DNA from 4 places in the Frankia sp. R43 genome. Region 1 is predicted to be linked to each of the others. Evidence: predicted binding sites of a transcription regulator. Region 1 holds the regulator's gene; each other region holds the start of a gene.
What was found. The regulator LexA, encoded in region 1, represses DNA repair genes until DNA is damaged. The targets are predictions, from matches to a motif close to CGAACNNNNGTTCG.

Region 2: ACG83_RS09670 (SAV_6107 family HEPN domain-containing protein) is a predicted target of LexA. The motif match lies at 4,396-4,409, and genes of this name have one in related genera.
Region 3: dnaB (replicative DNA helicase) is a predicted target of LexA. The motif match lies at 3,199-3,212, and genes of this name have one in related genera.
Region 4: ACG83_RS18090 (alpha-ketoglutarate-dependent dioxygenase AlkB) is a predicted target of LexA. The motif match lies at 2,349-2,362, and genes of this name have one in related genera.

Annotation. Positions count from the first base shown of each region.
Region 1 is NZ_LFCW01000001.1:1,375,246-1,382,731, forward strand. It holds gene ACG83_RS05155 (vitamin B12-dependent ribonucleotide reductase) at 1-67, opposite strand, end outside; gene nrdR (transcriptional regulator NrdR) at 549-1,130, opposite strand; gene ACG83_RS05165 (LysM peptidoglycan-binding domain-containing protein) at 1,432-1,683, opposite strand; gene lexA (transcriptional repressor LexA) at 2,786-3,535, shown strand; gene hflX (GTPase HflX) at 3,693-5,201, opposite strand; gene dapF (diaminopimelate epimerase) at 5,391-6,326, opposite strand; gene ACG83_RS05185 (EAL domain-containing protein) at 6,323-7,480, opposite strand.
Region 2 is NZ_LFCW01000002.1:510,523-518,008, forward strand. It holds gene ACG83_RS09645 (NAD(P)/FAD-dependent oxidoreductase) at 1-362, opposite strand, end outside; gene ACG83_RS09650 (glycosyltransferase family 2 protein) at 373-1,578, opposite strand; gene ACG83_RS09655 (carotenoid biosynthesis protein) at 1,653-2,525, opposite strand; gene ACG83_RS09660 (GNAT family N-acetyltransferase) at 2,666-3,277, opposite strand; gene ACG83_RS09665 (hypothetical protein) at 3,372-4,310, opposite strand; gene ACG83_RS09670 (SAV_6107 family HEPN domain-containing protein) at 4,469-5,140, shown strand; gene ACG83_RS09675 (hypothetical protein) at 5,131-5,835, shown strand; gene ACG83_RS09680 (DNA polymerase Y family protein) at 5,832-7,486, shown strand, end outside.
Region 3 is NZ_LFCW01000006.1:264,165-271,650, forward strand. It holds gene ACG83_RS45505 (hypothetical protein) at 56-1,261, opposite strand; gene ACG83_RS25630 (antibiotic biosynthesis monooxygenase) at 1,286-1,645, opposite strand; gene dnaB (replicative DNA helicase) at 1,754-3,112, opposite strand; gene rplI (50S ribosomal protein L9) at 3,862-4,308, opposite strand; gene rpsR (30S ribosomal protein S18) at 4,319-4,555, opposite strand; gene ACG83_RS25650 (single-stranded DNA-binding protein) at 4,619-5,221, opposite strand; gene rpsF (30S ribosomal protein S6) at 5,285-5,611, opposite strand; gene ACG83_RS25660 (hypothetical protein) at 5,741-6,013, opposite strand; gene ACG83_RS25665 (hypothetical protein) at 6,139-7,341, opposite strand; gene ACG83_RS25670 (glycosyltransferase family 87 protein) at 7,338-7,486, opposite strand, start outside.
Region 4 is NZ_LFCW01000004.1:148,158-155,643, reverse strand. It holds gene ACG83_RS18105 (MFS transporter) at 1-691, shown strand, start outside; gene ACG83_RS18100 (YidH family protein) at 732-1,175, shown strand; gene ACG83_RS18095 (DUF202 domain-containing protein) at 1,172-1,573, shown strand; gene ACG83_RS18090 (alpha-ketoglutarate-dependent dioxygenase AlkB) at 1,645-2,334, opposite strand; gene ACG83_RS18085 (NUDIX hydrolase) at 2,454-2,891, shown strand; gene ACG83_RS18080 (ABC transporter permease) at 2,946-3,872, opposite strand; gene ACG83_RS18075 (ABC transporter ATP-binding protein) at 3,869-4,753, opposite strand; gene ACG83_RS18070 (ABC transporter permease) at 4,753-5,613, opposite strand; gene ACG83_RS18065 (cupin domain-containing protein) at 5,911-6,318, opposite strand; gene ACG83_RS18060 (RidA family protein) at 6,311-6,832, opposite strand; gene ACG83_RS18055 (fumarylacetoacetate hydrolase family protein) at 6,832-7,486, opposite strand, start outside.

The DNA of each region.
Region 1 (7,486 bases):
CCCGCCGGATCTTCAGGCCAGCCACCTTCGCGGCCGATCTGCTGCCCTTGCCGCGGGTCTCGGTCATGGCACTCCTCGTGTTCGCTTTCGACAGGTTCAACAATGGCGGCCGGGGTTACCTGCCCGATGAGCCCGGTCCACAGCGGGCTCGGCGCTCGCCGGGCAGGTGGCCCCGCCGTTGGATGGCACGCCGAAATGACCGGATCAGCCTCGTTGCTGATCGGTCCGACGTGCTTTGGGATCTGTGGCAGCGCAGGCGACCACGCCGTCGGTGCGCGATGCGGTGACGGCTGTGGTGGCGCAGGCGACCGCCGAATGCGGTGGTTCGTGGCGGTGGTGGAGCGACGTGGCGCGGCGGTCAGGGCGCGATCACGATGCTGTGGTCAGTCGCGGTGGTCAGTCCGCGGTGGTTAAGAGCGGTGCGGTTGCCGGTGCGGTTGTCAGTGATACGCCCGGTGCCGGGGATGCCCCGATTTCCTGGGCCGCCCCACACCCGGCCTGGCCTGGCCGAGGCCGCACCCGGCCCTGGCTCAGGGGCCGGCGGCGGCTCAGGGGCCGGCGGCCGCGCGCAGGCCCGGCGCGGCGGCGAGGTGCGGCCCGCGGGTGAGCCCGGCGGCGCCCAGCTCCGGGCCGGCGGCCCGGGACGACTCCGCCAGCGGGGTGCCACCGGCTTCGGAGCTCTGCCCCGCGTCGGCACGAAGCGCCGCGATCGCCACCTCGAAGTCGGCGAGCGACTCGAAGGCCAGATAGACCGAGGCGAACCGAAGGTAGGCGACCTCGTCCAGCTCCCGGAGCGGGCCGAGTATCGCCCGGCCGACGTCCTCGGCAGCCACCTCCGCGGAGCCGGAGGAACGCACCGTCTCCTCGACCCGCTCGGCCAGCAGGGCGAGATCGTCCGACCGGACCGGGCGCCCCTGGCAGGCCTTGCGCACGCCCACGATCACCTTGGCGCGGCTGAACGGCTCGGTGGCACCGCTACGCTTGCGCACCCGCAACGAAGCTTCCTCCATCGTCGTGAACCGGCGCCCACACTCCGAGCAGGCTCTGCGCCGCCGGATCGCGGCGCCTTCCTCGGCCTCCCTGCTGTCAACGACACGGCTGTCGGAATGGCGGCAGAAGGGACAGCGCACGGCACACTCCTCTCCGCTCCGGGCGGCCTGGCTGCCACACGCGGAGCACGCCCCAGCAGGTGCCCACATGCCACCGGCCGACCACCCTCCGGGGGTGGCCAACTGACAACCTGTGGATATCGATGCACAACCTGTGGATGACTTACGGTGCTGTAACTACAAGATGTTGTGTTCACCGTAGCGCACGCACCCGACAGGTCCGACACCGCCCCTCCTCCTCCGGCGTGTCGCTGCCGCGGGGCCGCCACCACTTGATCGGCAGCCGGTCCCGCCCGGCGGCCGGCCGTCGGGCGGGCCACCGTCAGGGCAGGCAGAGCGGCTGGCCGGGAACGAGATCCGCGGTGGGCAGATCGTTCAGGGACATGAGCCGACGAACAACCGCACGGGTGTCGGCCTCGGGGTCGATCCCGCGTGCCACCTCCCAGAGCGTCTCGCCCTGGCGCACCACGTGGGCCTGACAGTCCACCGGGGTGGCCGTGAACGCCTGCGACGCGGTGACCAACGCCAGCGAGAGCACCAGCGCGCCGGACAGGCACGCGAGCGCCGCGAACACGAGCCTGCCCCGCCGGGTCAGCCTCAGCGGCGGCTGTTGCCGCGGGCGGCGTCGCGAGCCCGGGCGGGGCCGTTGCGCGCCCGGGGACAGGGCTCGCGAGCTCGGGGACGAGCTGCGCCGCAGACTCGGCCACCGGCGCCGTGCTCTCGTCCGTAGCCTCTGGTCGCCGGGCGGCGGCAACGCGTACCCGACGGCGCGGGCACGCCATTCCAGCCCGGGCATCTCGATGACCTGGGCCTCGACGCACTCGACCGCCGCCGAGGACGACTGTGCGCCGCACGGGCCCGCCGCAGGCGAAGGACCACTGCCGAGACAACGAGAAGGGGCCGAGCGATGCGCCGGCCGCCGATCACCGCCACGCACGGCCCTGCCCCGCACCGCCTGGCCGCGCACCACGACCCCGCTGACCGCCGCACCACGGCGAGCACGAGGACGCGGACGCGCGCGACCACCACGGCCGCCCGCCGCCGGCGCACCTCCTCCGACGGCCGCGGACCGCCGCGCCGCGCCGACGCGGAACACCCGACACTTGGGACCGGCTCCCCCGCCGAGCGCCCTGTCGCCATCCGCGATGTCAACATCGCCGGCAGCCAGGCCAACGTCGCCAGCGGCCGGCCGAAGGTCACGATCGGCCGCAGCAACATCGACAATGGCGATATCGACAATGGCAACGTCGGTCACGTCGGCATCAGCCAGACCGGCGCGGGAAAGATCAGGGTCGGCCGGATCAGCGTTGGCCGGATCGGGGTCGGCCAGATCGGGGTCGGCCATGTCAACCTCCCAGGCGCGAGCATCCGCTCGCTCGAACACCTGAGCGATTCTTACACGGTCGCCACGCACACTTCCCCCGACACGCTCGAACAGACGTTTGAGATTCGGCGACCGGCCGACTACCGTCAAGGACGATCAGTTGTGGACGATCGTGCGAGAAGAAGCGAGCACGGAAAATCCACCCGAACCGGTCAGAAGCTACTAATAGGACAAAGTGGTAGATCGACCGGGTGGCCCGCCGGCTGCGGAACCGCCGAGCCCCCGGTCGCGGAGAAGCCGGTAGCGGGCGAAGCCCCGCCGCCGGATGCATCGACAGGGAGAGCGGTAGGCGATGACCAGCCAGGCACGGGGTACCCGCCGAGGCGACGCCCGCGGCAATGTCCGGGATCTTCCCGACAGCCCCGCGGACGCCTCAGGCCTCACGCAACGACAGAAGGGGATTCTCGAGGTCATCCGCGCCGCGGTGGAGCAGCGCGGCTATCCGCCGAGCGTCCGCGAGATCGGCGAGGCTGTCGGCCTGACCAGCACCAGCAGCGTCGCGCACCAACTCAAGGTGCTCCAGGAGAAGGGCTTCCTGCGGCGCGACCCGAACCGGCCGCGGGCCATGGAAGTACTGCCGATCGGCGGCCAGAAGGCGGGCGCCCGGCTGCGCTCCGCCGGCGCCACGCCGGCGGAGGTGGGTGGTGCCGTCGCGGCCGAGGGCGGCACCCCGACCTACGTGCCCCTCATCGGGCGAATCGCGGCCGGCGGGCCGATCCTCGCGGAGCAGGCCGTCGAGGACGTCTACCCGCTCCCGCGGGAGATCGTCGGTGAGGGCACGCTGTTCCTGCTCAAGGTGGTCGGGCAGTCGATGATCAATGCCGCGATCTGCGACGGTGACTACGTCGTCGTCCGCCAGCAGCCGGTCGCCGACAACGGCGAGATCGTCGCGGCCATGATCGACGGCGAGGCGACGGTCAAGCGCTTCCGCCAGCGCGACGGCCGGGTGTGGCTGGCGCCGGAGAACCCCGCGTTCTCCGACATCCCGGCCGAAGACGCGACCATCCTCGGCCGGATCGTCGCCGTGATGCGCCGGGTCTGACCCGAACGCGACCCCAGGGGGCGCTGACCCCCTGGGGAAGAGCCGGCCATCGAGCCAGCCGCCATGCCGAGCCAGGCGGCGGCCCCTGGCTCGGCTTCCCGCCGGCTCGGTCAGCTCCGAAGCGGGGTCAGCTCCGAAGCGGTCAGTTTCGAAGCGGTCAGCTCCGAAGGGCTCCAGCGACCCTGAAGGGCTCCAGCTCGGCGGCAAGGCTCACCGGCACCCGGGCCGCCACCGCCGTGCCCGCGCCGGTGTGCTCGACGCTCAGCACCTCGCCGTCGCGGTGGATCCGGGAGACGAGATCACCACGGGTGTAGGGCACCAGCAGCGACATCTCGATCTCCGGGTGCGGTATCCGCTCCGAGAGGGCGTCGATCAGCTCCGCCAGGCCCGTTCCGGACCGAGCCGAGACGAAGATGGCGTCCGGAACCGCCTTGCGCAGCACTGCCAACGTCGTCGGATCGACCGCGTCGACCTTGTTGACGACCACGAGCTCGGGAACCCCGGCCGCGTCGATCTCGGCGAGCACCTCACGGACCGCCGTGATCTGCCCCATCGGGTCCGGCGCCGAACCGTCGACGACGTGCAGGACGAGATCCGCGTCCACGACCTCCTCCAACGTCGACCGGAACGCCTCGACGATCTGGTGCGGCAGATGCCGGACGAAACCGACGGTGTCGGCCAGGGTGAACACCCGCCCGTCGGGCAGGGTCGCTCGCCGCACGGTCGGGTCGAGGGTCGCGAACAGGGCGTCCTCGACGAGCACACCGGCTCCGGTCAGACGGTTGAGCAGCGAGGACTTCCCGGCGTTGGTGTACCCGGCGATCGCGACCGCCGGCACGGCACCCCGCCGCCGCGAGGAGCGCTTCGTCTCCCGGACGGTGGCCATCGCGGCCAGCTCGCGCCGCAGCTTGGCCATCCGTGTGCGCAGCCGCCGCCGATCGGTCTCGATCTTCGTCTCACCAGGGCCGCGGGTACCGATGGGCGCCCGGCCACCACTGCTCGCGGCGGCCCGGGACATCGACTCACCCCAGCCACGCAGCCGCGGGAGCATGTACTGGAGCTGGGCCAGCTCCACCTGGGCCTTGCCCTCCCGGGACGTCGCATGCTGGGCGAAGATGTCCAGAATGAGCGCCGTCCGGTCGATCACCTTGACCTTGACGACCTCTTCGAGCTGGCGCAGCTGCCCAGGGGTCAGCTCGCCGTCGCAGATCACCGTGTCCGCACCGGTCGACGCGACGACGTCCGCGAGCTCTCGGGCCTTGCCGGAGCCGACGAAGGTCGCCGTGTCCGGCCGGTCGCGGCGCTGCACGAGCGCGTCCAGCACCATCGAGCCCGCGGTGGTGGCCAGGGCCGCGAGCTCCGTCATCGACGCCTCGGCCTCCAGGAGGGTCCCGGAGGTCCACACCCCGATCAGCACCACCCGCTCCAGTCGGAGCTGGCGGTACTCGACCTCGGTGACGTCCTCGAGCTCGGTGGTGAGACCCGGGATGCGGCGCAGCGCGCCACGCTCCTCCAGGTCGAACCCGTCGCCCTGTTCGTCGAAGAAGGAGAACCCCTCGCCGTCACCGAGGAGGACCACGCCCCCGTCGTCGCCGTCGAAGCTCGGGCTCAGGTTCGGGTTCGGGTACCGGGTGGACGCCATGGCGGCGTCAGCGGGAAGACTCATACCATCCGTTCTCAACGCGGCACGGTGACCGTCGAATTCCGCCCGCCCCGTTCGGGAGCGGGCCGGTGCCGCTGTACCCGGGCTCGGTGCCCCGGCGCAGCGGAACCTCCGCAGCCCCAGGGTGACACGCCGCTGCCGCGATCGCGAGCCGTTTATCGGCCCGGCGCCCGGTAGGAACGGCCCTGTCGGTCAGCTCCGGCCGGTCCCGGCGGGAACCAGTGCCTGCGCACCCGCAGCGGCAGTACCGGAGGCGACCTCGGCGGCCTGGCGGATCCATTCGGGACGAAGGACACCGTCAGACACAAGAACGGCGGGACCGCGCAGAATGACGGTCGTCTCCCGCCAGTCAACGGTCAGGCGCCCGCCGGGAAGATCGACCAGCACCTCGGACGGCGGCGTACCGCCCACCCGCGCCGCCCACGCGACCGCCACCGCGCAGGCGCCGGTGCCGCAGGAGGCCGTCTCGCCGACGCCGCGTTCGAAGACCCGCATCGCGACGCCATCCACACTCGGCACGACGACCTCGACGTTCACACCGTCGGGGAAGGCCTCGGCCGGGAAGACGGGAGCACCCAGGTCCAGGCGCGCCAGCTCGGACGGCCCCAGGTCGTCGGCGAAGCAGACCGCGTGCGGGTTGCCCATCGAAACACCCACCGCGGCGAACTCGCGGCCGACCACGGTGACCGGCACGGTGCCCGCGGCGAAAGCCGGCGGCCCCATGTCCACGCTCACGTCACCGGCCGGCGGCACCTCGACGGAGCGCAGGCCCGCCCGGGTGGCGATCACGAGGCTGCCGGGCATCTCGTAGCCGGCGTCCACCAGATACCGCGCGAAGACCCGGACTCCGTTGCCGCACATCTCGGCGATGGAGCCGTCGGCGTTGCGGTAGTCCATGAACCAGCGGGCGGCGCCAAGGTAGGCCGCCGCCGCGGGCTCCGCGGCGACGAGGACCACCCGCAGCACCCCGTCGGCACCGACCCCTGTTCCGCGGTGGCAGATCGCGCGCACCAGCTGTGCCGACAGGTCGAGATCACCGTCAGCATCCGGAAGGATGACGAAGTCGTTGCCTGTCCCGTGTCCCTTGACGTACCGCACGCGGCGATCGTACGGCGCCGGGCGCCTCATCCGGCCGTGGCCGCCCGAGAGCGGTCGCCACGTCCGGAACTGCCAGGACGTCCGTTCTGCGAGTCCTGGCACGCCCTCGCCGGGTCGCGTGGCGGTGCCGCGGGCGGCGGGCCCGCGGGCGTCCGCCGGCCCGCACGACCCGCCGCGCCCGCATGACCGCTCCCCGGGCCCGCCCTGTTCGCAGCGTTGCCGGAGCTGGCTGAGCTGCCGAAGCCGGCCGAGCTGCCGGAGTAGACCGAGCTGCCAGAGCCTGCCGGGTCGGCGGAGCTGGCCGAGCTCGAAGGATTCGACGGCTCGCCGGTCGGGCGACGGGTGCCGACGCCCTCCCAGGAGTCCGTCCACGGCTTGTACCAACGGTCCGGCCGACCCCGGCCTAGCGCGATCATCCGGGCGTCCTCGACCGGAACGGGCGGACAGAACAGCGGGCCGCAGACCCGGTCGCACTCCGTCCGCCCCACGGCGGCCGCCAGCGCCGCGGTGTCGACGTCCTCGGCGACCACGACCATGCGGCGGCGGTGCGCGATCTGGAGCATGGACGCGAAAACCGCCTGACCCTCCAGGTCGCGGATCGTCGCCCGCAGGAAGCGCCCATCGATCCGCACGAGGTCCAGCGGCAGCTTGTCGAGCGTCGCCACCGACGCGGACCAGGTACCGAACGAGTCGACACCGACCGCGACACCCAGCGCACGCAGCCGCCCGAGCAGGTGGGGCAGGCCCGGCGGCGCGAAGGCCAGCGTGTTCTCGGTGAACTGCAGGCCGATCGCCCCGGGTGGCAGCGACCGCCCGAGGACCAGCCGCTCGATCTCGTCGAAGAAGTCCGGCCGGCCGAGCTGGGCGCTGTCGACCCGCACCCACAGCCGGGGCGGGCGGACCCCGGTGCCCGCCGCCATGCGATGCCAGGTGCGCGCCTCGGTGACCGCCATCCGCAGCACCCACTGGTGGACCTGGCCGACCAGCCCCGCGGCCGCCGCGACCGGCATGAAGTCCGCCGGGCCCAGCAGGCCCAGCTCGGGATGCGCCCAGCGGGGGTACGCCCGCATGCCGGGCACGGAGCCGCTGCGCAGGTCGACGTCGGGCTGGTAGTGCAGGCGCAGCGTGCCGTCGTCGAACGAGGCGTACAGCGCGGGCACCAGGCCGATGTCGAGCGCGGTCACGTCAGA
Region 2 (7,486 bases), on a different contig from region 1:
TCGTCGCCGGCGCCGGGGGCGAGACGCGCGTCCAGAGCGGCGAGGAACGCGGCTTCGTCGGCGGGTGCGTCCAGCACGGTGCCGTCGGCGAAACGGTAGGAGGCGATCGGGTCCAGACGGCGCAGGGTGAGGACGTCGCCGAGCGGGCCGCCGGTGGCGGCGAACAGGTCCTCGAAGACCGCGGGCATGGTCAGCAGGGAGGGGCCGGTGTCGAATCCGTAGCCGTCGCGTTCGTACCAGCCGAGCTTGCCGCCGATCTGGTCGGCGGCCTCGCACACGGTGACCCGGTGGCCGGCGGCGGCCAGCCGGGCGGCTGCGGCGAGCCCGCCGACACCCGCTCCGACCACGACCACCGTTGCCACGTGGTCGACCCTATGCGCGGGCCCCGTCCCGTCTGTTCTGGTCGCTCTGTCCCTTGCGGTCAGGCCGCCGCCGGTCAAGGCCCGTCAAGGCCTGGTGAGGCCGGTCGAGGGCCCGGCCAGCGGGCGTCGGCCCGGCCAGGAGGCGTCCCTTCCAGTGGGCGGTGCCCCGCCAGCGCCGCCACCACGACAGCGCGGTGAGCTGGCCCAGCAGACCCACGGATACCGGGTGGGCCAGTGCGTCCGGCCAGCTGCGGCTGCCGGTGCGCCGGGCCGCGACGACCCGGCCCGCCACCCCGGCCAGATAGCCGGCCAGACCGAGCCGGGAGCCGCGCAGGGCGGCCACGGCCGGCACGACGAACAGCCAGCCCAGGCCGGCCAGCTGCCCCAGACTGGCGGCGGGGCTCCCGCCCGCCGCCCACAGCGATTTGGCGTAGCCGTCGCGCAGCGGCGCCCATCCGTCGTACATCCAGGTGGTCGCGAGATCGGTGCCGTCGGCCACCACCCCCCGCCCGCCGGAGCGCTTGACCGCGCGCAGCAGTGCCAGGTCGTCGAGGACCGCGCCACGCACGGCCGCATGCCCGCCGGCCCGGGCGTAGGCCGCCGCGTCCACGCACAGGAACTGGCCGTTGGCCGCGGTCAGCGACGGCCGCGCGGAGCGTTCCGCGGCGCGCAGTGGCAGCAACGCCAGCCACGACCACTGCAGAAGCGGCTGGACGAGCCGTTCGGGCACCGAGACGGCGACCTGGCGGGGGTAGGGCGAGACGAGGTCGAGCCCGGCGCCGCGCAGGAGGCCGACGGCGCGGGCCACCCCGTGCGGTGCCACCGTGACGTCCGCGTCGACGAAGACGATCACCGTGCCGGTGGCCTCGCGGGCGGCCCGGGCGCAGGCGTGCGGCTTTCCCAGCCAGCCTGGTCCCGGTTCGGGCCCGGTCAGGACCCGCAGGCGTGGGTCCTCGGCGGCCAGCTTGCGCACGATCGTGTCCGTCCCGTCGGACGACTGGTCGTCGTAGACGAGCACCTCGAGGTCGGCGACGTCCCGGGAGGCCAGCAGGGCTGTCAGGCAGGTGTGCACCCGGTCGGCCTCGTCCCGCACCGGCAGCACCACGCTGACGCGCTCCCGGACGGGGACACTGCCCGCCGGGCCGCGCAGCAGCCACGCGTTCACCGCCGTGTGGGCTGCGACGACCAGCGCGCCGACGGCGCCGGAACGTGCCACGGCCCGGGCCACCGCCCGCGGCGGGGAAGGCGTGATGTGGTGGTCTGCCTGTCGTCTCCTGGTCCGGCCTGTGCTCACGCATCGGAGCGTGCCAGGTTCCCGCCACGGGCGGCGCCACGGCGGCCTGGCAGCACGCCGAGCCCGAGGAGGACGCCCATCGCCACCCCGCCGACCAGGGCGACCCCGGGACGCCCGAAGAAGGCCAGGTTGGCCAGCACCGAGGAGAGGTAGGTCCAGCCCAGCAGCGTCATCGGCAACCGGTCGGAGCCTGTGCTGTTGGAGCCTGTGCTGTTGGAACCTGCGGGGCCGGCGGCTGTGTGGCTGGCGGCCGTGGGACCAGATGTGGAGCGGCTGGCGGTCGCGCGGTCGGGCAGCGCGGCGAGTGCGCCGGTGAGGACGGTTCCCACCAGCAACCATCCGGCGGCGTTGCTCACCGGGATGCCGTTGATCGCGGGACCGCCGGACGACCACGACCAGTAGCCTTCGGCCACCATCTGAGGGTCGAGGAAGAAGTCCCAGGCGGTGAGGGTGGCGCCGCCGACCAGCGCCGTCACGGCCCATCGCGTGCCGGCGCCTGCTCCGGCACGCAGGCGGGCGGCGCAACGGTGGCCGAGGGCCAGTGCCGGCAAGCCCATCATCGTCCACGCGAGCGGGACCACGACCGGGACTCCGACCAGCTTCGGGCCGAGCGCTCCGCCGTAGGTGTAGTCCCCGAACGGCCAGCCGGTGTGGACCCCGACCGACTCGGCGATCAGGCCGGTCGCGCTCGCCACGGACGCCGCTGCCACCGCCCGGCCGAGGCCCTGCGCGGCTGCGGCGGCGCCTACCGACGCGGTGCAGAAAGCCAACACGGAGAGCACGGTGACGGTTGCGCGTTGATCCCCTGACGTCAGGGGATAGCAGATCTGGAGCCCGATGGTCGCCGCTGCCGCCAGCCAGGGCAGCACGGTGCTCCCGCCCGGCCAGGCTGGGCGGGAGACGCCGGAACGCCACACCACCCCACGACGAAGCCTGGGGCCGGTGTGCTGTGGGCGGGTGTGCTGTGGGCCGGGACGGTGCGGGTCGGAGCCGGTTGGTGCCGACCGGCTCAAGGCACCTGGGCCGGTTGCCCGGTTGTGGTCTGCGCGGACGAGGTACGCACGGCCGGCCCGGACAGATCCTTACCGAGCACGGCGTACTCGGTGTAGCTGCCGGGAAAGCGGAAGTGCGACAGCAACGGCACGAAGCCCTCGCTGGCGTACAGGCGGCGGGCGCGACTGCCGGGCAGTTCGAGCGCGGACAGTGCCGCCGTGCGCTGCGGGACGTCGCGCAGCAGCTCCTGCAGCAGGTCACGGCCGATCCGGCGGCCCTGGTAGCCGGGCAGCACGTGAAGCTCGACCACCTCCATGCAGTCCGCGAGCCAACGGACGGCGTCGTCGGGCGGGAGTGCTGCGGCGACCACGTCGTGCCACCACTGGCCGACCTTGCCGGGCAGCCCGTAGGTCATGCCGACGACCTGGTCGTCCGGCGTGAGCGCGACGACGGCGCGCAGGTCACCGCGGTCGAAGTGGCGTCGGGCGTGGGTCGCGCGGTCCCGCGCGGCCCGCACCGGGTCGTCCTCGTGCTCGTCGAGAAAAGCCGCCTTGTAGACGCCGATGACGTCGTCAAGCCGAGCCCGCATCCGAGCCGGTGACCACCGCACGATCCGGACGTCGGTCACGAGCCTCGCCTCCTGTCGCACCGGGCCATCCGACGATAACGCGCCGCGGACGCTCGTTGCCCGTTGGCGGGGACCGGTCTGGCGAACAGTGCTATTACGACCCGCCATCAGCGGCGTCGGGTGTGCGCGGAGCATCCGCCCCATGCTCGTCTGTGTGCTCCCCGCGGCGCTCCGTCGCGTCATCGGTCACATGTGCCGTCGGCAGTCGTGCCGTCGCCCCGAGGCGGCCCGCGCAGGGGTCCGTGCCCCGGACCGTCCCGTGTGAGCCGAGCACGGCGAAACGGGCGAACAGCTCCTCCGCGTACCAGCGTTCCCGGGGAGTTCGTTGGACGACCGCCGCGTGGGCCCGCCCCTGGTAGGCGAAGGCGCGCAGGGCGGCGCTGTCCCGCCACACGCTGAAGGTGCCCTGGTAGCCGATCGGGGCCTCGCCGATACCGGCGGTGAACAGCAGCCCGTCGGCGTCGCGGAGCTCCGCCGCCACCGGCGGTACGGCGCGCCAGAAGAGCACGGCCCGCCGCGGCGCGAGCCGGGCCCGGGTGAGGGCCACCACAGGCGTGTCACGAGCCGGCGTGTCGCCTGCTGGTGCGTCGCCTGCCGGTGCGTCGCCTGCCGGCGTGGCCACCGGTGCGTCGTGGCGGTCGTGTACCGGTGGGCGACCCGAGCCGGCGCCGGGCTGTGGCCCGAACGGTGCCTGCCCTGACCACAGCCCTCGGGAGTGCAGCGGACGCAGGTCGACCCGCCAGCGCTCGTCGGCCAGCCGCGCCCAGGCGCGGATCGTGCTCGAACGCTCGAACGCCCGCGCCGCCGCGGGTGTGTCCCACACGGCCAGCAGAGCCCACCGGGACGGGTCGGCGTCGAGAGGGGTGAAACGGCGGCCGCCGCCGGTGCCCAGCAGCCTGCTGAAGGTCAGCCCGGACGCCTGCCGCAGCCGCGGACGGTCGAGGGCCATGCGGGCCGCCGCCTGAGCTGCCCGGCGCCTCGGGACATGCCAGAGGTCGAAGGTGACGAACATGCAGGCCTTCACCGCCTCCATCGATCTGTCGGTCGCCTCGCCCCGCCGCCTGGCCCGATGGTGTGCCGCGCCGGCGGTTGACGTTCTGTTGGGCCACTACTATATTCGAACGTGTGTTCGACGTCCGAATGGGTGGGCGGGCTGACGTCCGAGAGGCCGGTACCTGAGAGGTGATCCCCATGGGCGCGGTTCGAAGGAACACCGTCGACGGGTGCGCGGCGGTTGGTGGCGAGCACGACGGTGGCCGGGGCGGCGGGGAACCTGACGGCCGGAGCCCGGTGGGTGGTGGCGCACCGGTGAGCGGGCCTGGTGGTGTCGACCGGCCAGGCTCATCCGGTGCCGCGGTGGCTTCTCGCGGGGGCGCGCCGACCGCGCCCGGGCAGGTGCCCGGGCGGCCCGCTGGTCGAACCATGCTCCCCGCCGCGGGGTTGCCGCGGCGTTCCCGGGACGAGCTTCTCGCCTCGGCGCGGCGTGGGCTGGCCGAGGCGGCCTTCGCGCGTCGGCCCGGCGAGCGTTACGCGCTGGCGCATCTGGCCGCGCTGCGGGTCGCCGCCGCTGTTCTCGCCGCCCGGGCCCAGCCCCGTCCGGGGCATCGGGGCCGTCCGGCGAGTGCCTGGCAGCTGCTGGCGGTGGTGGCTCCGGAGCTCCAGGAGTGGGCGGCGTTCTTCGCCGAAGGCGCCGGCCGGCGCGCGGCGGCCGAGGCCGGGCTCGCCGTCGTGACGGCCAGGGATGCCGATGATCTTGTTCGTCAGGTGGAGATCTTCCTCGGGATCGTCGAGGCGGCGCTGGGCGTGCCCTCCCAGCCGTCGTTGACGCAGGCCGAATCCTCCGAGGGGTGGACGTGGCGCTGAGTGCGCTTCAGCAGATCGTGGCCCACCCGGCGGCGGCGCGGGCCGGTGTGGCGCGGGCCGGCGCGGGCGGTGAGCGGCTTCTCCCGGTGCTGCCGGCGTTGGCCCGGGTGCTGCCCGCGGGCGGTCTGCGGCGCGGCACGACGGTCAGCGTCAGCGGGTCGTCCTCGTTGTTGTTGACGTTGTTGGCCGAGCCCTCCCAGGCGGGTGCCTGGTGCGGGGTGGTGGGGCACCGGTCACTGGGGATGCTGGCCGCCATCGAGGCGGGAGTCGTACCGGAGCGGCTGGCCGTGGTGGCGGATCCCGGGCCGCGGTGGCCGGTGGTCGTCGCGGCCCTGCTCGACGCAATGGACATCGTGGTCCTGCGGCCACCCCGGGGCGGGAACGGTTCTGACGCCCGCAGGCTCGCGGCCCGAGCCCGGGAACGGGGCGCCCTGTTGCTGGTCGCGGGCGACTGGGAGGCGGCAGACCTGCGGCTGTCGGTGGTCGCCCGGCGCTGGAGTGGGTTGGGGCAGGGCCATGGGCATCTACGTGGCCACAGCGCCCTGGTCCGGGTGGAGGGCCGGGGGGCGGCCAGCCGGCCCCGGCAGGTGTGGTTGGCGGGGCCGGGGCATCTGGTCGGGCCGGCCCTGCCGGGCATGCCCGCGGAACTGGCGGAGACGGTGACGGTGCTGCCGATGGCCGCCGGGGCGGGATGAGGCCCGTGTCGACTCGGATGCTCGCGGTGCACATCCCGGACTGGCCCGCCGTCGCGGCCGGCCGGCGGCCGGGTGAGGCGGTGGCTGTCCTCGCCGCCAACCAGGTTCACAGCGCCGGTCCGGCGGCCCAGGCCCGCGGGGTGCACCCGGGGCTGCGGCGGCGGGAGGCACAGGCGCGCTGCCCTGACCTGATCCTCGTGCCCGCCGATCCGGACCGGGACGCCCGGACCTTCGAACCGGTCGTGGCGACTGTCGAAGGCGTGGTGCCCGGAGCGGAGGTGGTGCGGCCCGGCGACTGCCTGGTCCGTTCCCGAGGCGCCGCCCGCTACTTCGGCGGCGACGGTGTGGCGGCCGCCCAGGTGCGGGGCGCGGTCGAGGCGTGCCTTGAAAGCGCGGATCTTCAGGCGGTCGTCCGGGTCGGTGTCGCCGACGGTCCGTTCGCCGCGCTGGCGGCCGCCCGTCTGGGTCGGATCGTCCCTCCCGGCGGTACTCCGGGCTTCCTCGCCCCGCTGCCCGTGGAGCTGCTCGACCGGCCGGAGCTGGTCGACGTCCTGCGTCGGCTCGGCCTGGCCACGCTCGGCGCCTTCGCGGGGCTGCCCGCGGCCGACGTGCTGGCGCGGTTCGGTCCGGATGGCGCTGTGGCGCACCGGCTTGCCCGCGGGGAGGACGAGCGGCCACTCGCACCCCGTGAGCGACCGGTCGACCTGAGCGTGTCCGTGGAGTTCGAGGCGCCGGCGGAGCGGGTGGAGCAGGCTGCCTTCGCCGCACGCCGGCTCGCCGAGCAGGCCCAGGAGCGGCTGCGTGACAGCGGCCTCGCCTGCACGCGGATCGTCATCGAGGCGGAGACGGAGCACGGGGAACGGCGGCAGCGGGTCTGGCGGCATGACGGGCCGCTGTCCGTCGCCGGCATCACCGACCGGGTCCGCTGGCAGCTCGACGGATGGCTGACCGGCACCGCACAGGAACCGGGCCCCACCGGGCGGCCGACATCCGGGCTGGTGCTCGTGCGGGTCACCCCGGAAGGGCTGCTGCCGGGGGATGGTCGTCAGCTCGGGCTCTGGGGCGAGCCCGGGGCCGCGTCCGGCCGGGTGGATCGGGCTCTGACCCGCGTCCAGGGGTTGCTCGGTCCGGGCGCGGTCACCATCCCCGTGGTCGAGGGCGGGCGTGATCCGGCCCGGCGGGTGCGGCTGGTTCCCTGGGGAGAGCCCCGGGAGCCTGCGGAGCTACGGGAACCTGGCGAGTCCCGGGAACCGGCGAAGCCGCGGGAACCGGCGGGCTCGCGGGAACCGGCGAAGGCCGGCCGGCCTCGCGGCCACGGTGGAGGCCCGCGCATCCATGGTGGGCGCCCGGGCGGCTGCGGCCGGGCCCGTGGAGAGGGGGCTCCGCCCTGGCCGGGAGCAGTTCCCGCGCCCGCGCCGGCCACGGTGCACGACGAACCGCTGCCCGCGCTCGTCCTCGACGAGGGCGGAGAACCCGTCGGAGTCAGCGGGCGCTGCACGGTGACGGCCAGCCCGGCCTGGCTGTCGGTCGACGGAGCCGCACCCACCCGGATCACGGGCTGGGCGGGCCCATGGCCGGTGGACGAGCGCTGGTGGGATCCGGCCGTCGGTCGGCGCCGTGCCCGCTTCCAGCTGGTGGCGGCGGACGGGTC
Region 3 (7,486 bases), on a different contig from region 1:
GCCCTGCATCCGTCGGGACGTCGTCGGGACGCCGTCGGGACGGCGACGGTGCCGGTCAGGGCGTCCAGCCTCGGCCCGGGCCGAAACCCGGGTCGTCGGTCCCGTCGGTGTCATCGATGCCCGACGGACCCGTCGGTCCGTTCGGCGCCGAGGGCGGCCCGGACGTGCCTCGCCGACCGGTGCGGCCAGGCCGGTCAGGCCCGCCCGGCCCCGGTGGCCTGTCGGGCCCGCTGGGCCGGCCAGGACCGGACCCTGAGCCGGAGTCGGGGCCGAGACCGGAACCGCCGGATTCGGTGGCCAGGAACTCCAGCCAGGTCGGATCGATATCCGCTTGCGTGTTCGGATCCGGCCGGTCGGGATCCGGCCCCGGCGTCTCCGGCGCCGGCGCGTCGGCTGCGGGGAACGGGCCTGGCGTTGACGGATTCCCATGGGCGGCGTCCCCGGGCGCCGGTTCCGCGGAACCGCGGGCCGGTTCCGCGGAACCGGGTGGGGGAGTCCCGGGCAGACCGGTGCTTCCTTCCGGCGGCGGTGCCGCGAACGGGTACCCGGCCCGACGGCCGGCGCCCGGCGGCGGCTGAGGGGCAGGCGTCCAGCCCGGCTCATCAGGCCGGCCGTGCGGCGGGACGAACGGCTCACCGGCTGGCGTCGCGGCTCCGGGGTAGCCCGGATGGGCGACCTGACCCGCGTTCCCCGGGTACCCCGGGTAGTGGGGTGGATACCCCTGATACCCCGGGACGCCCGGACCGCTCCCCGGGTAGTGCGGGTACCCCGGCGGACCGTACGGCCCATACGGGCCAGCCGCCCCCGGTGCTCCGGGCACTCCCGGCACTCCCGGCGCACCCGGCGTTCCGGGCGCTCCCGGTGCTCCGGGAACGCCGGGCGCACCCCCCGGCTGGGCGGTGCCGTACCCGACCGGGCCTCCGAGCAGCCGCGAACCCGGCTGTGGCCCCGTCGCCCGGTTGAAGCGCGCGACCGTCCTCGACCCTTGCCGGCCTCGCCACCACCGGTTGATCAGCACCACGAGGACCAACGAGGCGACGGTGCCCAGCAGCGGAGCGACGTCATGGTCCTCGTACCCGATCAGCTGGTAGACGCTCAGCACGCCGATGAAGGCGTAGCCGGTCACGAAGAAGACGATCGGGCGGAACCTCACCCGCTCGACCACCCTGCGCAGCACGATCGCGACGAAAAGCCACAGAAGGAAACCGAAGAAGACGGCGGTGAGCGGAGCGAAGACGAGGTACTCGAAGAACGTGGCCATCGGTTCAGGCTGGCCCGGGGCGCGCTAGGCCGACGAGCCCGGCGCGGCCGGCTCCGGGCGGTCCGCGATCGCCACGACGTGCTCCACCGACGGGTCGCCGGCGAAGAACGGCGACAGCGCCGCCCGCCACCGGGTGAACCGGTCGGAGCCGCGGAACGTCTCGGTGTGTGCCTCCAGGCTGTCCCAGTCGACGAGCAGCACGAACCGGGACGGCGACTCGACACCCCGCGTCATCCGGACGGACCGACATCCAGGGGTGCTGACCAGCTCATGGCGGACAAGCCGATAGGCCGCCGCGAAGTCGTCCTCGCTGCCAGGCCTGACTTCGAACCTCGCGACCTCGACCACCCCGGAGTCGCGCGGGGGAACACCGGAAACGCTCATGGCGTCCAGTCTGTCACCGAGGACCGGGGACTTCAGGCCGGCTGCCACGACCAGTGGCACGTTTGCCCGTGGTCCGACGCTGCGATGTGGTTGTGACGCGACCGACGATCAGTTGGCCATGTCGACGAAGCGCGAGTAGTGGCCCTGGAACGCGACCGTGACCGTGCCGGTGGGGCCGTTACGGTGCTTGGCGATGATGAGGTCGGCCTCGCCGGCGCGGGCGGACTCCTTCTCCACCGCGTCCTCGCGGTACAGCAGGATGACCGCGTCGGCGTCCTGCTCGAGGCTTCCGGACTCACGCAGGTCGGACACCTGCGGGCGCTTGTCGGCCCGCTGCTCGGAGGCACGGTTGAGCTGCGAGATCGCCACGACCGGAACCTCCAGCTCCTTCGCCAGCAGCTTCAGTGACCGCGAGATCTCGCTGACCTCCTGCTGGCGGCTCTCCACCTTCTTCGGCGACGACATGAGCTGCAGGTAGTCGAGGATGACCAGGCGCAGGTCGTTGCGCTGCTTGAGGCGCCGGGCCTTGGCCCGGATCTCCATCATCGTCAGGTTCGGGCTGTCATCGATGTACAGCGGCGCCTCCGCGACCTCGCCCATCCGCCGGGCGAGCCGGCCCCAGTCGTCGTCCGTGAGCCGACCGGTGCGGATGTTCTGCAGCGACACCCGAGCCTCCGCGGAGAGCAGCCGCATGGTGATCTCCATACGGCTCATCTCCAGCGAGAAGATGACCGAGGTCATCCCGTTCTTGATGGACGCGGCCCGGGCGAAGTCCAGGCCAAGGGTGGACTTTCCGACCGCGGGCCGGGCCGCGACGATCCAGAGCTGGCCGCCGTGCAGGCCGTTGGTGAGCTCGTCGAGGTCGGTGAAGCCGGTCGGGACGCCGGTGAGCGCCCCGTCATGGCCCTGGATGGCCTCGATCTCCTCCAGCGCCGGGTTGAGCAGCTCCCCGAGGGGGGTGTAGTCATCACTGGACCGCCGCTCCGTCACCTCGTACACGGCGGCCTGGGCCCGGTCGACGACCTCGCTCACGTCGGGTGCGGGGCCGAAGGCGAGCTGGACGATGCGGGTACCGGCTTCGGCCAGCCGGCGCAGGACGGCCTTCTCCGCGACGATCCGGGCGTAGTAGCCGGCGTTCGCCGCGGTCGGGACGCTGGAGATCAGCGTGTGCATGTAGGCGGGCCCACCGACCCGCTCCAGCAGGTTCTGCCGGCCGAGCTCGGCGGCGACGCTGATGACGTCGGCCGGCTCACCCCGCCCGTAGAGATCACCGATCGTCTCGAACACGGTCGCGTGTGCCGGCCGGTAGAAGTCGTTCGCGGTGAGCACCTCGACGACGTCGGCGATCGCGTCCTTCGAGAGCAGCATCCCGCCGAGCACGCTCTGCTCGGCCGGAAGATCGTGCGGCGGGGTCCGGTCGAACTCGACCGGCGCTCCGGACCCGCGATTGATATCGGTGACGCTCACGCCCTACCCCCCCGCCCTGGGCCCACCCGAACCCGGCCCGTCAACGGCGGGCCCATCCGACGCAGGCCCGCCCCAGCCACCGAAATCGAACCTATGTTCGATTGGCCTGCGGGACCTGTCAACTCGCCCGTCCGCCCGACCACCTCAAGATCATTAACCCCCCGCCCGTACGGACTATCCCGATCCAGGGGATAGCTAGCCAGTGTGGAGGGTCCGACAGTAGGCGCAGACACAGGGAGGCTCCAAAAAGTTGTCCACAGCACCCTGTGGACAACCTGTTGGTAACTGCGGAAGATCTGGGGACCACCTCGGGATAGTGCCCCGACCGGTTGTGGACAGGGCCCTGCGATCCTGACGCGAACCCGCAGCGCGCAACGGCCAGCGGCCCGATCCAACCTGTGGACGGAAAATAGTTCAGCCGACTTTCGGGCTACTGCGCAGGCTGGCCCATTCGGGCTATATCGCCCTAACGTCCGATCTCACCCTCCGCAGCTGGCCCCGCCACCACGCCACCACACCACCAGACGGACCGAACGCCCCAGTGGACGCCGATCCCGTTCGCCTCAAGTGTCCCGCTGCCGCTTCCGCTTCCTGGGCGCACACGCCGACCGGACACCGATCCACAGTGATCTACGCGTGGCAGCGGCAAAGAAACGCGGCGCCGACGACAAGGCGCGGCGCCGCGGGTGGACCGTCACCGGTGCCGCGGCGCCCCCGGCGAGGGGGCAGCCGCGACACCGGTGGCGAAGTCAGGCGGAGACGACCTGGACGGTCAGCTTCGCGGTGATCTCCGGGTGCAGGTGGACCGAGACGGAGTGCGAGCCAAGCGCCTTGATCGGCGTGCTCAGCTCGACGCGGCGACGGTCCAGCTCCGGGCCCCCGGCGTTGGTGACGGCGGCGACGACGTCAGCCGCGGTCACCGAGCCGAACAGCCGGCCCTCCTTGCCCGCGCGGCCGGTCAGCCGCACGGACAGACCGGCCAGCTGGCCGGCGATCTCCTTGGCGTGGTCGAGGTCACGCACAGCGCGCGCGTCCCGCGCCCGCTTGATCTGCGCGACCTGACGCTCGGCGCCGCGGGTCGCGAGGATCGCGTACTTGCGCGGCACCAGGTAGTTGCGGCCGTAGCCGTCAGCCACGTCGACGATGTCCCCCGGGCTACCGAGGCCGGGGACCTCCTGGGTGAGGACGAGCTTCATCTCATCCCCCTCAGCGAGCCGTCGAGGTGTACGGAAGCAGCGCCATCTCGCGGCTGTTCTTCACCGCGGTCGCCACGTCACGCTGGTGCTGGCTGCAGTTACCGGTCACCCGACGGGCGCGGATCTTCCCGCGGTCCGAGATGAACTTGCGGAGCAGCGAGGTGTCCTTGTAATCGATGTAGTGAACCTTGTCCTTACAGAAGACGCAAACCTTCTTCTTGGGCTTGCGCACGGCCGCCTTGGCCATGGATGTGCTCCTACCTCTTTGGTTACGCGAGTTCCGATCGCGCGTTGAAGACATTCGACCGCCTTAGAACGGGGGCTCGTCGGAATAGCCGCCAGCTGGCTGTGACCACGGGTCGTCTGCGGGGCCGCCGCCGGCGTAACCGCCGCCGCCACCACCGCCCTGACCACCGCCGTAGCCGCCGCCGGGGCCGCCCTGGCCGCCGCCGTAGCCGCCGCCGCCCTGACCACCTGGACCGCCAGGACCACCCTGGCCACCACCGAAACCGCCGCCCTGGCCGCCGAAGCCACCGCCCCCGCCACCGCGGGAAGCCTTGGTGACCTTCGTGGTGGCGTAGCGCAGCGACGGGCCGATCTCGTCAACGTCAAGCTCGATGACGGTGCGCTTCTCGCCCTCGCGGGTCTCGAAGGAGCGCTGCTTGAGACGGCCCTGAACAATCACGCGCGAACCCTTGGTGAGGGATTCGGCGACATTCTCGGCCGCCTGGCGCCAGATCGAGCAACGCAGGAAGAGCGCCTCGCCGTCCTTCCACTCGTTCGTGTTGCGATCGAGTGTGCGCGGGGTCGCCGCGACCGTGAAGCTCGCGACCGCGGCGCCGTTCGGCGTGAAACGCAGTTCGGGATCGCCGGTCAGGTTGCCGACGACCGTGATCACCGTCTCACCGGCCATGATCACACTCCCCTCGCTGGACGGCCCGTGCCGGCGCGCTACGCGCCGAACGGGCGGCTCGCGTCACGCCGCTGCCCGGCGGGGGGCCCGCGGAGCCTTCGGCTCGGGCAGCCGGATCACCTTGGTGCGGATGACCGACTCGTTCAGCACGAGCTGGCGGTCCAGCTCGGCGACGATGGCCGGCTCGGTGTGCAGGTCGATGACCGCGTAGATGCCCTCGTAGCTCTTCGCGATCTCGTAGGAGAGCCTGCGGCGGCCCCAGACGTCGACCTTCTCGACGACCCCGCCGCCCTGGCGGACGACGTTGAGGTACTGGTCGAGCGAGGGAGCGACGGTGCGCTCCTCGAGCTCGGGGTCGAGGATCACCATCAGTTCATAGTGGCGTGGCAAGGTTGAACCCACCTCCTGTGGACTCTAACGGCCACGGAATCACCCGTGGCAGGAGGAAACCAGGCGCCGGTGAGCGGAGCGCCGTCTACAGGCGCGCGCACCGTCGGCACACGGTATGTCTGGTCGAGATTACTCGACCCGCCCGGTGTGGTCGGCGAGGCTCAGCAGCCGGCTGACCCGGACCCACGCGACACCGACCCCGACGACCCCGACCAGGTCGATGACGACCAGCAGCCCGCGGGCGTGCCGGGACGGGTCGGCCGCCACGATCGCCAGGATCAGGAAGAGCAGGGCCAGCACGCCGGCGGCGGCCGCCGGTACCACCAGCCGCTGCGGCACGTTCGCGCGCGCGGGCGCCACGGTCGGCCCCGCGCTGCCACCCTGTCGGTCGTCGCCCGTCACGGCTCACATCCTCGCGTATGTCCGGCCGGCCGGGCACGCATCCGATCAGCTTGGCCGTGTCGCACCCACACCCGCACCCCGGCCGGACGACGCCACGGCACGACGAGGCACGCCACAGCACGGCGTCAGTCCACCCAGTAGCCCTGGGTGAAGGCCACGACGAAGATCACCATGAGCGGTCCGCACACCCAGACGTAGGCGCCCCGCACCCATGGCCAGCGTGCACCGGCCCGCGCGAGCAGCAGATACAGCGGGAAGGCGACGAGAATGCCACGGATCCCGGACGCGTAGTAGTTCGTGAAGCTCATGATCACCGTCATGAGCCCGACGAACGTCGCCTCCCCCCACCGCCTGCCCCAGATCAGGGCACCGGTGAGCAGCACACCGATGACGACCGCGAGCAGCTCGCCGCGCCAGAACCAGACGAACGTCGACGCCCCGTCGCCGTCGAAGGCCGAGCCCCAGGTCCGCGACCAGCCGTTCCAGGGCCAGTCGACGGCACGATGCCAGCCGTCGTGCATGGCGTCGGTGTAGGAGTCCCACCGCCCGCTGCGGACCCGCAGGTAGACGAGGTAGCCGGCGATCGGCAGCGGCGGGATGGCAAGTGCCAGCGCCGGCCTCGCGATCAGCGGACGTCCAGCGGCACGCCGCACCAGCACGTACTGGACGATGAGCGCGGCGCAGAACGCGATGCCGGTCACCCGCGCGGAGGCCGCCGCCGCTCCCAGCAGGCCGGCGAGCAGCCATCGGTCACGGCGCGCGGCCAGCCAGGAGGCGGTCGCGAAGCCGAGGAAGAAGCCTTCGGAGTACGCGGCGAAGAGGAACACCGCGTACGGGAAGCACACCAGCGCGAGGACCGCGAACCGCGCGTCGCCGTCGTCCACCTCGTCGGCCGCCAGCCGCCACAGTGCGGCCACACCGATCGCGCCGACCACGAACGAGACCACCAGACCGGCGCCGATCCAGTCGGGAACGACCACGTGCACAGCCCGGATGGCCAGCGGCAGTCCAGGGAAGTCGACCTCGGTGCGGTCCGAGTAGGACGGCGAGAGGTAGCCGTAGCGAGCCACCTTGGTGAACAGGCCGACATCCCAGCGGTCCCACAGCGTCGTCAGCCCGGGGACGTCCCGGGCCGGGCCGTTGGAGAGCAGGCGCGCCCCGGCGAGCGACGCGAGGGCCACCGCGACCCGGCTCGCCACCCACAGCGGCAGGGTCGCCTGCACGCACGCGGGAAGCCGGGCCCAGGCGGTGCGCACCGCGCCGAAGCCGCCCCAGCCGCCCGGCTTCCCCGGCTCCGCCGCGACGACCTCCCGGGTCTCCGAGGTCACCCTGCATCCCCCCGCGGGCGGAGGATCGATGGAAGCCGCGGCAAAGCACGCCGGACGGACTGGACGGACGGAGCAGCCAGGCCGGACTGGACGGACTCGGTGGACAGGACGGACTCAGCAGACAGGACCGAACGAGCGGACGGCG
Region 4 (7,486 bases), on a different contig from region 1:
CAACGCCATGCTGTTCGGAATGCCCCGGGTGCTGTTCGCGGTGCTCGCCGTCGAACAGTTCCACGGCGGCCCGCGGACCACCGGCCTGCTCTACGCGGCGATGGCCATCGGCGGCACGATCGTCGCGGTGACCGGCGGCTGGCTGTCCCGGGTGAGCCGTCAGGGCCTGGTGGTGGCCGTGTCCATCGCCGTCTGGGGTGCGGCCATCGCCCTGTCCGGCCTGGTCGGGACGCTGCCGCTGGCCCTGCTGCTGCTCGCGGTCGCGGGTGGCGCTGACACGGTCTCCGCCGTGTTGCGCACGACGATCCTGCGGGTCGCCGCCCCGGACGCCGTGCGTGGCCGGATGGCGGGCCTGTTCATGGTGACGGTCACCGCCGGGCCCAGCCTCGGTGACCTGGAGTCCGGCCTGGTCGCCGGGTTCACCTCGGCCCAGTTCAGCGTCGTCGCCGGTGGCGTGGCCTGCCTGGTCGGCCTCGCCGTGCTGCTCGCGGCGATGCCGTCCTTCCTGCGGTACCGCGGCACCGAGCCCGCCGAGCCGACCGGGCCCGCCGAGCCGACCGGGCCCGCCGAGCCGACCGAGCCCGCCGACTCCGCTGGGGACGCCGACTCCTTCGGGATGTCGGTCGGCATGTCGGCGCACATCCCCGGGGAGGTGGCCACCGGCGCGGGACCGGCCCGGACGGGTGGGTGACCGGCCGGGTCCCTCACCTTGCGGACAGTACGGTGGGCCCGTGGGCAGCGACGACGACGATGCGGACGCCCGCCGCCCGGGAAAGCGCTGGATGTCGGCGGTGCGCGCCTGGTGGCGCCGCCCGGCGGACATCGGCCAGGTCGGGCAGGATCCGGACGTGCGTTTCAGCCTCGCGAACGAGCGTACGTTCCTAGCCTGGCTGCGGACCTCGCTCGCCCTGCTCGCCGGCGGCGTGGCCGTGGTGCAGGTCGTGCCCGACTTCAGCTTCTCCGGCGCCCGGCACGTGCTGGGCGTACCGCTCATCCTGCTCAGCATCGCCGTCGCCGCGACCAGCTACCGCCGGTGGGCACTCGTCGAGAGGGCGATGCGCGAACGGAGGTCGCTGCCCGTCTCGGGGCTGCCGCGCGTGCTCGCGGCCGGCGTGGCAGCGCTGAGCCTGGTCGCGCTGATCTTCGTGCTGGTGGCCGGCAAAGGCCCCCAGTGAGCACCAACCCGGGTGACGTGGGGCCTGCGGGCAGTTCGAAGCGCGGCTCCGCGGAGCCGTCACGTGGCGACATCCCGACGGCACCGGATCTGCTCGCGGGGGAGACCCAGCCGGAACGGACCTACCTGGCCTGGCGGCGGACCGGGCTGGCCTTCCTCGGACTGGCCGCACTGTTGATGCACAACCCCCACGACTACGGCGGCGGCCCACTGGGCTGGGCAGCCGCGGCGGCGGCGACCGCCGGCGGCGTGACGGCGTGGCTGACCGCCTCACGGCGCTACCACCAGGGCATGGTCGACCCCACTGGCCGCTGGGTGCACCCGGGACGGGCTCTTCCGCTTCTGACCCTGGCCGCGGTGGTGTGCGGGCTGCTGGCCCTCGCCCTCGTCGCCAGCTGAGCCGGTGCGCCTGGCAAGCGCGCACTATGTGGCGCGGCGAGGGCCTCTGGGCCAGCGGTGCTCCGTCACTGTCAGCGCACGTTGCGGGGACGGAACTGGGCGCTCAGCCGGGGGCCGATGGGGCGGGTGGTCTTCGGCACGGCGTGATCCCAGGTGCGCTGGCAGCTGCCGCCCATGACCAGCAGATCGCCGTGCCCGAGTGTGAGCCGGATCGTCGTGCTCGTGCTCGTGGCCGTGGCCGTGGCTGTGCTCGTGGCCGCAGGCCCACCGGGGCGCGGCCGTAGCAACAGGGCGCGGGGAGCGCCGAGAACGAGGATCGCCACCATCGTGTCGTGGCTGGAACCACGGCCGATCCGGTCGCCGTGCCACGCGACGCTGTCGCGGCCATCCCGGTAGAGAGCCAGGCCTAGTGTCGCGAACGGCTCACCCAGCTCCGGGGCGTAGTGCAGGTCGAGCGCACGCCTGGCAGCCATGAGCGCCGGGTCGGGCAGAGGCTGACCCTCCTCGTAGAAGGACAGCAGCCGGGGGATGTCGACCGTCCGGTCGTACATCGGGCGGCGTTCGGCGCGCCAGGGAACCTGGGCGCACAGGCGCTCGAACAGCGAGTCGGCGCCGGTGACCCAGCGACGGCGCAGGTCGACCCAGGCGCCGGCGGCCAGCTCGTGGCGGCGCAGGCCCTCGCGCAGCGGCTCCACGACGGCATCGGCCTGCCCGTCGGGCAGCACGTCGAGCAGCGACGCCTGGAACGGGGCTGCCCTCACCCTCCCGACGATACCAAACACATGTTCGATCGCGGTCCCGGTGGACGGCGCGGAATGCTCCCGAGCGCGCACATGAAAGTATCCGCGGGGGCCGGGACCGGCCGGACGAAGGAGCGATGATGGGCAACGAGCCGGAACCGGACGGACCTCTGGTGCGCGCCGCCGGGGGAGTGGTGTGGCGCGCCGTGCCCGGCGGGGTGGAGATCGTGGTCGTCCACCGGCCGCGGCACGAGGACTGGTCGCTGCCGAAGGGGAAGCTGGACGACGGGGAGACCTGGCTCGCGGCCGCCGTCCGCGAGGTCGCGGAGGAGACCGGGCTCGATGTGGAGGTCGGTGAGTCCCTCGGCGACGTGACGTACGAGGTCGAGCGGCACGGCACCAGGAGTCCCAAGATCGTGCGCTACTGGGCGCTGCGGGCGACCGGCGGCACGTTCGTCCCCAACGAGGAGGTGGACGAGCTGCGCTGGCTGTCGCTCGAGGCGGCGGCCGGGCTGCTCAGCTACGGCCTGGACCGCGAGGTGGTGGACCGGTTCCGCGGCCGACAGGCCGCGGGCTGACCGCTCGCGGCCCGCGCTGCCCGGCGTCGTGGGCGCGTTGCCCGGCGTGGTGGGTCAGCCGCGGCGGGCCCGGGACGGGTGCCAGCGCAGCAGCAGCCGGTCGGCGAGCGCGACCAGGGCGAACAGCGCGACGGCGAAGAGGAAGGCGGTCATCGCCGCGCCCCACAGGTCGGCGACCTTGGACTGCACCGCGGCCGTCTTGATGTAGGTGCCGAGCGTGTTGCGCTCGCCGCCGAAGTACTCGCCGATGATGGCGACGGAGAACGCGCTGGGCAGCGCGACCCGGACGCCGCTGATGAAGTACGGCAGCGCGGAGGGCAGGAACAGCGAGAGCACCGACCGCCAGCGCGGCATCGCGCAGGCGCGGAACATCTCCGCGAGCCCGGCGTCGGTCGCCTTCAGCCCGGTCAGCGTGTACGTGAGCATGATCGGTGTGGTGCCCACGGCGACGACGAACACCCGCGACGCCGGCTGCAGCCCGAAGAAGACGTTCGACAGTGGGATCACGGCGACGACCGGCAGGGCGAGCAGGGCCGCGCTGTAGGCCCGCGCCAGCTCGGAGAGCAGCTTCGACCGGAACGTCGCCACCGCGACGGCGACACCGACGGCAATTCCGAAGGCCAGCCCCTGCACGGCCTCGCGCAGCGTGTGGAAGCCGTACTCGAGGTAGACGTCCGGCTTCTCGGCGAAGGCGTCCCAGATCGCGGACGGCCTGGCCAGCACGAACGGCCTGACGTCGAACGCCTCGATCGCGAGCTCCCACAGCACGAGCAGCAGCGCGATCACAGCCGCCGGAACCGCGACGGTGACCGCCGCGCTCAGGACCAGCCGGCCCGCTGACCGCCCGCGACCGGTGCGAGCCGGGAGCGGGGTCTCGCCCGTTCCGGCGACCGTGCCGTCGGTGCCGGTCGGTGCGGTGTCGGTCGGCGTGGTGCCGGTCTGCGTGGCACCGGTGGGGTGGGTGCTGGTCGTGGTGCTCAAAGGTCACGCCCCATCACGTCGAACAGTGCGTCGCGGACCTCGGTGACGGCCTCGAAGAACTCCGGCGTCCGGGAGGTCTCGGCGGTGCGCTCGTCGGGCAGCGTGATGTCGATCGTGCGGTCGATCCGTCCCGGGCGGCGACCCATCACCACGACCTGGGTGGAGAGCAGGACGGCCTCGGGGATGCTGTGGGTGACGAACACGATCGTCTTCGCGGTGCGCCGCCACAGTTCGTGCAGGTCGAGGTTGAGCCGGTCGCGGGTGATCTCGTCGAGGGCGCCGAACGGCTCGTCCATCAGCACGATCGGTGGCTCGGTGACGAGCGAGCGGGCGATCGCGACGCGCTGCGCCATGCCGCCGGAGAGCTCGGCCGGGTACTGGTTCACCGCCGCCGCCAGGCCGACGCGGTCGAGCTCGGCCAGTGCCCGCTCACGGCGCTCGGCCCGCCCGACCTTCATCGCCTCGAGCGGCAGCTCGACGTTGCGCCGCACCGACCGCCAGGCACACAGGTTCGCGGCCTGGAACACGAAGCCGATCTCGTGGGCCTGCCGGGCCTGCGAGACCGGATGTCCGCCGGTGCGGACCTCACCGCGGCTGGGCCGGGCGAGGTCGCCCATCATCCGCAGCATCGTCGACTTCCCGCAGCCGGACGCACCGATCACCGAGACGAACGAGCCGGCCGGGACCCGGAACGAGACGTCCCGCAGCACGGGTGCCGACGGATCGCCGAACCACTTCCAGATTCCGCGCAGCTCGATGGCGCCGCGCTCGTCACCGGCTGTGCCTGTGGGGGCGCCGGATGTGGGCGCGGGTGTGGCCGGGGCGGCGGGTGCCGGTGCCGGCGCGGGTGCGGCCGGTGCGGCGGTGGTGGTCCTCGGCATCAGTGGTCTCCGGTCGGCAGGCTGGATGTCCGCAGGGCGAGCTTCGCCAGGCGGGTGAAGATCGCCTGGGCGAGGTAGACCGTGACGAGGCCGCCGATCGCGGTGGTGATCGCGGCGCACCACAGGGCGGCGGGCTCGAAGTTGTAGAACTGCGCCGAGGAGAGCACCAGGACGGCCATGCCCTCGGTGGACCCGGCGGGCAGCTCGGCGACGACGGCGCCGACCACCGCGAGCGCGGCGGCGGTGTGCACGGCGGCGTTGGCCTGGGTGAGCGCGCTGGGCAGCTCCAGGCTGCGGAAGACCTGCCAGCGGCCGGCACCGAAGCTGGCGAAGACCCGGCGGGCCTCCGCGGGGATGTCCTCGATGCCGCGCGCGACGCTCACGGCGATCGGGAAGAACGAGCACAGCGCGGCGAGCACCGCCTTCGACACCCAGGAATGCCCGAGCCAGATGATCAGAGCGGGCGCGATCGCGACCACGGGCAGGGTCTGCGTCAGGACGAGCAGCGGGCGGATGCTGCGCCCGAACGTCGCGTACCTGGCGGTCAGGATGCCGAGCCCGCCGCCGGCGACGATGCCGATCGCCAGCCCGACGAACGCCTCCTGGATGGTCGTGCCGAGGTTGGTGAGCAGCAGCCGCAGCTCGCCCTCGCCGGTGCTGCCCTCCGAGGCGAAGTAGCTCAGGACCTGCCAGGTGTGGGGGAGCCGGGCGTCCTCGGTGCTGGTGAGAGCCTTGAGCAGCTCCCACAGGGCGGCGAGGACGATGATCGGAGCGACGGCGAGTATTGTCCGGTAGCCCACCGTGATGAGCGTTGCCCGGAGGTGGCCGCGGGGTCCCGCCGTGGCGGCCACAGCGCCCATACCGGCTACAGCTCCCGTACCGGCCTCGGCGCCCGGACTGCCGGCGGGCGGCGGGCTTTTGGTGGATGACGGCCCGGTGGGCGGCGGGGTTCCCGCGGGCGGGAGAACCGGCGCGGAGGGGGATGCCCCCCGCGCCGTGGGGCTCGCGGTGACTGCGGGCGTCCGCGACACGAGACCTCCTTCACGATGTTTCATATATGATCCGGGTGCAGAGTTTCCGGATCGTTGCCTGGTCGTGAAGAAAGTCCGATCCGGCTGGACGGGTCGTGACGCGGTGACAGGACGCCCGCACGAGGGCTACTCGAGGTTCACCACCCGCGGCTGGTCGGCGTTGCGCACCACCACGCACAGGCACGGACCCGTTCCGCGGTTCTCCTCGCGATGACGCAGACCACCCGGAATCGCGGTGATCTCGCCGGCCCGCGCGGTGAACTCGTCCGTCCCGCCGTCCCCGCGCTCGACCAGGAAGGTCATCTCGCCGCGGACCAGGTAGACGATGGTGGTCTGGCCGTCGTGATGGTGCAGCGTCGAGGCATGGCCGGCGGGCAGCTCACTGATCCCCAGCCACATGCCGCCCTCCGACAGGGCGCTGCCCCTGGCCAGGCCCCCGGAGCCGCCGGCCGCGGCGGCGGAGTTGTCGGCCTCCAGGCCTCCGGAGACCACCCGGGCGCCGCTGGGAAACTCGGTGACGACCGGCTCAGGCATCGATGCTCGCCTGGGCCGGGGCGGCCGGCCCGGTCGTGGCCGGCCCGGGGGAGTCCGGAGCGACGGCGAGCGCCTCGATCTCGATGAGGAACTCGGGCCGAACCAGGCGGGACACCACGAGCAGGGTGTTCCCCGGGAAGACCCCGTCGGGGAACCAGTCCGCGAAGACGGTCTCGCGCACCCGGTAGAAGTCGTCGATCAGGTCGGCACTCACCAGGTAGGTCGTCATCTTGAGCAGGTCCGTCGGGGCCGCGCCGGCACTGGCCAGCACGGACCGCAGGTTGCCCAGGACGGTGCGCATCTGGGTGTCGAAGTCGCCCACGCCGACCGAGACGCCGTCCGGGGTGACGCTGAGCTGCCCGCTCACGCAGACGAGCTGGTGGTCCCGGGGCGCGCGCACGGCGTGGCTGTACAGCCCGAGCGAGGGCAGCCCGACGGTGACGGCGTCCACGGGGCGATGGGCCGGCACCGCGGCGGGCGGAGTCTGCTCGGCGGTGGCGCTGTCGACGCTCATCACACGCTGACCTTTCGTGCGGTGGGGGCGGAGGAGGCGGTGGGAGCGGAGGGGAGGGAGATGGCGGCGCCGGCGGTCACGGGGGTGCGCGCCCCGGCCCGGACGACGTTGCGCAGGAGACCGACCCCGGTGACCTCGGTCTCGACGATGTCGCCGTCGGCGAGGAACTCCGGGGGCGTGCGGGTGAAGCCGACGCCGGCGGGTGTGCCCGTGCTGATGACGTCCCCGGGCAGCAGCGCGGTCGTCGCGGAGATCACCGAGATCTGGGTGGCGACATCGAAGATCATGTCGGCGGTGACCGCGCGCTGCTTCGTGACGCCGTTCACCCGCAGCTCGACGACGGTGTCCGCGGGGAGGGCACCGTCGGCGAACGCGTCGGCGGTGACCAGCCAGGGCCCGACCGGGGTGGCCGCGTCGACGTTCTTGCCCAGGTGCCACTGCTGGTGACGGCGCTGGACGTCACGCGCGGTGATGTCGTTGACGACCGTGTAGGCGAAGACGTGCTCGAGTGCGCGTGCCACCGGGATGTCACGGCCGCCGGTGCCGATCACGACACCGAGCTCGCCCTCCCAGTCGAACTCCGGCGAAACCGCCGGGTCGAGCGGAAGCTCGTCGTACGGGCCGCACAGTGCCGAGACCGTCTTGAAGAAGATG